Lentisphaera araneosa HTCC2155: one gene and its partner. The protein of the gene in region 1 interacts with the protein of each later gene in a pairwise test. Links are inferred from orthologs where the notes say so. Each region holds a gene or a part of one and is shown on either strand. Other genes may lie near its edges. The genes, in order: sfsA and LNTAR_RS14635.

Region 1 (3,326 bases):
TAAGTATGACTTTCCAATGGTGCGCATGAAGCAAGTTAAAATTGAAGGTCCTTACAATGTCCAAGTCCATCCCTTATCCTTCGATGAGGAACAGCGCAAAAAACATATTGGGACCTCGCAAGTTGGCGATAAATTTAAAACCTTACACAAATTATTGGGTTTAAAAAATAATATTATCTATCAATACATGTTTAAAGACTTTCAGGTCGATAAACTGGTTTATGAAGATGCCTACAGAAACTCTTTGATGATGTTCTTTTTATCACCCCAGTTTTTAGTGGTGGATAATAAACCCAAAACTCTAGAGGAATTCGTTCGTTTTAGTTCTTATGCTTTACTCAAGAGTCCACCTAATGAAGAATTTAAGAACTTGTACTCACAGGCAAAGAAGTCGCGCAAGCCTCAAATTTTGAGCGACTATGTAAGGAAGCATCATAATTTCCGTCGCTTCATTGCCCCTTTCACTTACCAATGGTTGAAGTTAGGCGAAATAAAAACCAACTTGCCTGATGAAGAAGCTTTCAGTACTTATTACGCTAAAAACTTTGAAGATGCCTACCGTGTAGAAGCCGAGTTATTTGTTGAGAAACTCTTAAAAGAAAATCGCCCGATTAAAGAATTAGTTACGGCGGATTATAAAATTGTGAATTCTGATTTGGATGATTTTTATAATGGCGTGGGTTGGGCGAAGCTCAGAGGCAGAGATCAACCACCAATCGTTTATGAAGCTGATTTTGCAGTGAAAAAAGTCAATGACGCCAACCGCGGTGGCATACTAGGTATGGGAGCTTTCTTAACCACGACTGGCAATGGTGTTGATCCCTTACCTTTACGTCGAGCAGCTTGGATCTCGGAAAACATTCTTGACTCGCCCTTGCCAACTCCTCCTGATGTTGACGTTGAAGCTTTTGAAGCAGGTCACAATGTAAAGAGCCTTAGAGAGCGTTTAGCCGTGCACGCAGAAAACCCTGCTTGTAATAGCTGCCACAAACGAATTGACTCACTCGCTATAATTATGGACCGTTTTGATACAATTGGTGGAGACAATAATCATTACTCGAGAGATCCTGTGAAGATCAATGGTGAGAAAATCAAGGATTTTGTCGAGCTTAAGCAGTACTTGGCTAAGTACGAAAAAGCGACCGCTAGAGCGTTTAGTAAAAGGTTGATTGAATACATGTACGGACGCGAAACAGGCGTGCAAGATGAGTCAAAACTCGATGCGATACTAGCAGAGTGTGAGCCCGAAGGTTACCGCGTGGGAGACCTATACACAGCCGTACTTCGCCAGTATTTCTTATAAATCTAAAGGGTGACCTTAATAGGCTCACCCAAAATCATTTCTTCTTCAGAGCTTTTGCAGGTGTAGACTAAAATTTCTACACCTGCATTTTTTGCGTCTCGAAGAGCTTTACAATACTCTGGATCAACGTGATCGGCGGGACTAAAGGATTTGGGTTGGTCGGACATAGTGAGGAATAGCATAGCGGCTCGATGGCCTTCTTGCTTGAGTTCAATGAGCTCGTGTAAATGTTTGAGTCCTCGGCTGGTGACGGCATCGGGAAAGCAGCATTTCTGCCCTTCAATGTAGCTCACTGACTTCACTTCGATAAAACATTTTTCATGCTCATTCTCGAGCAGGAAATCAATGCGCGATTTACCGACTTTAAATTCGGGGCGAACTTTTGCGTAGTGCGCAAATTCGGGGATGAGTTTTTGTGTTAAAGATTCTTTCACGACTTGGTTGGCGCGATTGGTGTTAATGCAAACCCAATGAGTTCCCGTATGAATGTGTTCCCAGGTGTACTTGAGTTTTCTTTTGGGATCATCGACAAAGCGAATGAGCACGGGAGCCCCAGGGATATTGCAGGTAGTCATGCGCCCTGAATTAGGGCAGTGAGCACGGACGACTTCGCCGTCTTCGAGTTCAATTTCAGAGAGGAAACGATTCCATCTGCGAACGAGCTTGCCCGCAATTAAGGGCGACTCAAACTTCATCTTTGTGAATGAAAAACAATGAACTGACGCTGGCCAGCGTCATTTGGCAAAGTAAAAATAGGGCTCAGCTCAATATCAAACTTATATTTTTTGGCTTCGCGTAAAGTGAGTTTTTCTTCTTTTTTGATTGCTTCAGGAGTTTTATAGAGCAGGATACGTCCCTTTGGCTTGAGGAACTGACGGCATTCTTTAATGAGCTTGTCAGCCGTGGCAACCGCTCGAGCGGTCACAATATCATATTGTGCTTTATGCTCTTCTTTAATAGCGAGTTCGCGTCCTCGAGCATGGATCGTTTTTAAATTGCTTAAACCAAGCTCTGAAGCAGCTTGAGCAACGCATTTAACTTTAGTTCCTTCCGAGTCCAAACCTGTGATATCCAATTGGGGATTGTAAGCGGACAGGGGAATACAAGGAAAACCACCACCGCAACCGAGGTCGAGGATTTTGAGGCTTTCAGTTGCGAGCTCAGGGTAATAGGCCACCGAACAAATGCTATCAATGAGGTGGCGGATCTTGAAATCTTCTGGAGAAGTGATGCGCGTTAAATTGTGCGTCTCATTAATTTTTGTGACGACTTGATAGATTTCTTCAGCTTTTTGCGAGAAGCCCTCAGGTAGTTGGATTTTTAACTCGTCTAAAGGAGAATCGCTTTCCTGTAAATTGATCATGCGCTAAGAGGGATGCAAACGATAATAATTGCGGTAAGCGCAAAAGCAGCAGGTAAAAGTTTGCGCCACTTTTCTTGATCACGACATTTTTCCAAGGCTTTGCGGAACATCCAAGGGTGACCCACTAAAAACATGCCAAGGATAATCGCCACATAACCAGCAAGTGATGCGAGTTGGCGAGCACTAGGGTCAGCAGCAAAAAGTTGATTAAGGTATTGTGTGCTCAGTAAACAGAGTGCAAAGCCGAGACCACGTGTAAAGAGGTAGTCCACGAATAAGCAAGAACCAATCGCTAATGCAGGAACGAGAAAGGGTAAAATGCGGGAAATTGAAGTAAAATCTTCTTTTAAAAGAGTGTAGCCTTGGAGTCCAGCCCATGCAAAGGAAGCAAGAGTGAGCACGCTGCCAATAATACGTTCGCGGGGCATTGCTTTGGACTTTTCGTTTTTAGCACAAAAAAGTACCGCGCCGGGCATAATTAAACAGAGAGCCATTAGTAGTGCAGTGATTTGCAGAGTCATTGAGTTTTCCTAGGTAATTTAGTAGCCACAATTTGCCCACATCAGTCTAAAAGACAAGTGAAAAATAAGAGATTCAGGATACATTGACGCTTTTATAGAACAATTGCGATAATAAATGAGGAAGCAAATGACCACAGTA
Region 2 (3,326 bases), on another replicon or contig:
CAAAGCCCATTTTTAAGCTAACTATCCATAAGGTTCTATCAAAAAGAAAGTCCATCCACCACTCTGCAAGTCAATTATAATCACTTCTTTCCTTATTAGTGGGGAGCTAGTGAGATAAGCCCATCAATGCCTCGAATAGAAAAGAATTTTAAAAATTAATCAAACTTAGCTCATCTTAGATAGAAAAGCTATCTAGTTTATACTTAGGGGGCTTGAAAAACGGCTAAAAATTCAACATTTCCTTTGGGGCCAGCTAAGGGGGAGTCGATTTGGTCGATAAGCTCCCAACTAAGTTCATCTTTGCAGAAGTCGCAAACTTTGCTTAGTGCCTGTTGACGTAAAGCATTATCGCGTACAACTCCGTCTCCCACTAAGTCTTTGCTTAATTCAAATTGTGGTTTGACCAAAATGAAGGCGAGGGCCTGTGATTTCAAGCAGCTAGCTGCGGCGTGAAGGATTCTAGTGACTGATATAAAAGACACATCACAAGTCATGAGATCTACTTCTTCAGGAATCTCTTTTTCGCTAATGTTTTTGGCGTTGAAGTTCTCGCGGCATATGACGCGCTCATCACTGCGCAATTTATAGTGCAGTTGATTGGTTCCCGAGTCAATTGTGTAGACGCGTTTTGCACCAAAGCTCAACATCAAGTCAGTAAAGCCTCCGGTTGAAGCACCTACATCCATGCCGACTTTTTCAGTGAGGTCAGGGGCGAATTTCTTGAGTGATGTTTTAAGTTTGAAGGCTCCGCGACTCACATAGGGAGAAGGACGATCGACACTCATTTCAGAGTCTACAGGGTAGGTCTCTGTGGTCTTGCGGACAATGTGATCGGCACGCGAGCGGACAAGACCAAGGAGAATCAGTTTTTTTGCTTCTTCAGCTGATTCTACTAAGCCTTGTTCAATCAATAATTGATCGGCACGCTTTTTTTTGATCTTGGGCATTAGCCTTTGAGCTGTCCAGTACCATTAATGATGTATTTATAAGTCGTGAGTTCTTCTAAGCCCATGGGGCCACGAGCGTGAAGTTTATCAGTACTAATTCCGATTTCAGCGCCCATGCCAAATTCAGCACCATCAGTGAAACGAGTCGAGGAATTTGAGTATACGGCTGCAGAGTCAATTTCCATTTGGAAACGACGGCAAGATTCTTTGTTTGTACTTACAATGGACTCACTGTGACCTGAGCTATATTCATTGATGTAGTCAATCGCTTCGTCGAGTGACTCAACGACTGTGCCGGCAATGATGTAATCCAAGAACTCTTCACCACGATCACTCTGTTGGATAGCGGTAGCTTCTGGAGCTAGTTGACGAAATGCTTCATCTGCGCGAACTTCGCAATTGGCGTCATTGAGAGCAGCGTAAACTTTGGGGATAAATTCTTTTGCGATATCCGCATGAACAATGACGCCTTCAGCAGAGTTACAGACGCTTGGTCTCTGGCATTTTGAATTCACAACAATATCAACCGCAAGGTCGAGGTCAGCTTCTTTATCTACGTAGACGTGACAAACGCCTTTGTAGTTCTTGATGACTGGAATCGTGCTTTCGCGCATAACGGCTTCAATAAGGCCTTCACCACCGCGAGGGATGATGAGGTGAATGTATTTATTAAGCTTAAGCATAATGTTGACCGCTTCGCGATCCGTCCAAGGAATAACTTGCATGAAGTATTCTGGTAAACCGCTTTCAACACCTGCATCATAAAGAACTTTAACGATAGCCTTGCTTGAACTGAGAGCTTCGCGGCCACCGCGTAAGATTGAGGCATTGCCAGATTTTAAACAGAGGCCTGCTGCGTCTGCCGTTACATTGGGGCGCGCTTCGTAAATGATACCGATAACGCCGATGGGTACTTTGATCTTTTCGATCACTAAACCATTGGGGCGGTGAAAAGTCGATTCGATTCTTCCGACAGGGTCAGTCAGAGAGGCAACGCCAATGAGACCTTTGGCAATATCTTGCACGCGTTCTGGTGTGAGTTTAAGGCGATCGAGTAAAGATTCACTCATGCCTGCGTCACGGCCATTTTGTAAGTCGATTTCGTTAGCTTTTAAAATTTCTTCTGTGTGTTCTTCAAGAGCTGCGCCCATAGCTTCGAGGGCACGGTTTTTAACACGACAACTTAAGATGGAGAGTGCGAGAGAGGCTTTTTTAGCTCTCTTGCCCATGATTTCTAATTCTTCTGCATAATTCATTATTGAGTTTCCTCTTTTAAAATCACTAAATTATCTCGGTGAATTGCGGATGCATAATTAGCACTGCCACCAAGGATTTGGTCGATATCTGACGATTGACAACCTTTAATTTTGTTAAGTTCGCTGTTGTTATAATTACTTTGTCCGCGAGCGATGACGGTTCCTTGTGTATTGAGAATGTCGACGATATCGCCTTTGATAAAGTCACCGCAGATACTGATAAGTCCACCAGGTAATAAGCTTTTTCCTCTGTAGCATAAGGCCTCTTCAGCACCAGAGTCGACAACAATACTGCCTTGAGTTTCTGGGAAGAAACCGAGCCAACGTTTAGAAGCCGACATTTTGTCTTGGCTCGCCGGGAATAGGGTGCCGATATCTTTGCCTTCGGCTAAGTCTTCAAGAGAACTGAAGTCTTGGCCATCGATAATCCACAAGCTTTCACCCACTTGGTTGAGCATGGTGGCGGCATTGAGTTTTGTGTGCATACCACCAGTAGAAAGTTGATTGCCATCAGTTCCTCCAGCAAGTTCGCGAATCTCATCATTCATTTCTTCGACTATCGAGATGCGTTTGTCAGGCTTGCCATCTTTGTCTAAAGTGTGTAAGCCGTTGATAGAGGTCATTAAAACAGTGAGTTCCGATTTTGACATAATACCGACTAAGGCGGCTAATTCATCATTCTCACCAAAGCGAATTTCTTTGACGGTCAAAGAGTCGTTTTCGTTTATGATTGGCATGACGCCTTTTCGTAGCATGGCATTGAGGCAATTGCTGAGGTTCAAATGACGGTGCCTATTGCGCACGTCATCGGCCATGAGTAAAAGTTGAGCACAATGAAAATCGCGCTTAGCGCAAGCCTGTTCATAAAAACTCATGAGTCGGCTTTGTCCTGCTGCAGCACAAAGCTGTAATTCGGGGAGGTGTTTGGGTCGCTGGGTCATGCCCAATAAACTCATTCCAGAAGCAATGGCGCCTGAGCTGACTAAAATGACTTCTTTTCCCAGCTCGCGAAGTTTATGCAAAGCTTCTACGAGATCATCGATCCTCTGAGCAGAAGGCACTCCGTTTTCATCTACGAGTAGGCGGCTACCGACTTTGACGACAATTCTCTGTGCTGAATTAA

What was found.
Region 2: the proteins of sfsA (region 1) and LNTAR_RS14635 interact in binary tests that used the Escherichia coli proteins (3 or more experiments, as listed by UniProt). The link is inferred for Lentisphaera araneosa HTCC2155 from one-to-one orthologs.

What each region holds. Positions count from the first base shown.
Region 1 is NZ_ABCK01000022.1:74,706-78,031, forward strand. The notes cover bases 153-3,151. They hold sfsA (DNA/RNA nuclease SfsA), read right to left. Parts: upstream 1,999-3,151; coding sequence 1,306-1,998; downstream 153-1,305. Other genes in these bases: LNTAR_RS18670 (DUF1588 domain-containing protein), read left to right, coding at 153-1,303; rsmG (16S rRNA (guanine(527)-N(7))-methyltransferase RsmG), read right to left, coding at 1,995-2,666; LNTAR_RS18685 (hypothetical protein), read right to left, coding at 2,663-3,151. Outside these bases: more of LNTAR_RS18670, read left to right, coding at 1-152; more of LNTAR_RS18685, read right to left, coding at 3,152-3,187; kdsB (3-deoxy-manno-octulosonate cytidylyltransferase), read left to right, coding at 3,315-3,326. UniProt on the Escherichia coli protein: Binds to DNA non-specifically. Could be a regulatory factor involved in maltose metabolism.
Region 2 is NZ_ABCK01000014.1:89,031-92,356, reverse strand. What follows is about bases 76-3,074. They hold LNTAR_RS14635 (glutamate-5-semialdehyde dehydrogenase), read right to left. Parts: upstream 2,204-3,074; coding sequence 947-2,203; downstream 76-946. Other genes in these bases: proB (glutamate 5-kinase), read right to left, coding at 2,203-3,074; LNTAR_RS14640 (TlyA family RNA methyltransferase), read right to left, coding at 204-947. In the rest of the region: diadenylate cyclase CdaA, read right to left, coding at 1-55; more of proB, read right to left, coding at 3,075-3,326. UniProt on the Escherichia coli protein: Catalyzes the NADPH-dependent reduction of L-glutamate 5-phosphate into L-glutamate 5-semialdehyde and phosphate. The product spontaneously undergoes cyclization to form 1-pyrroline-5-carboxylate.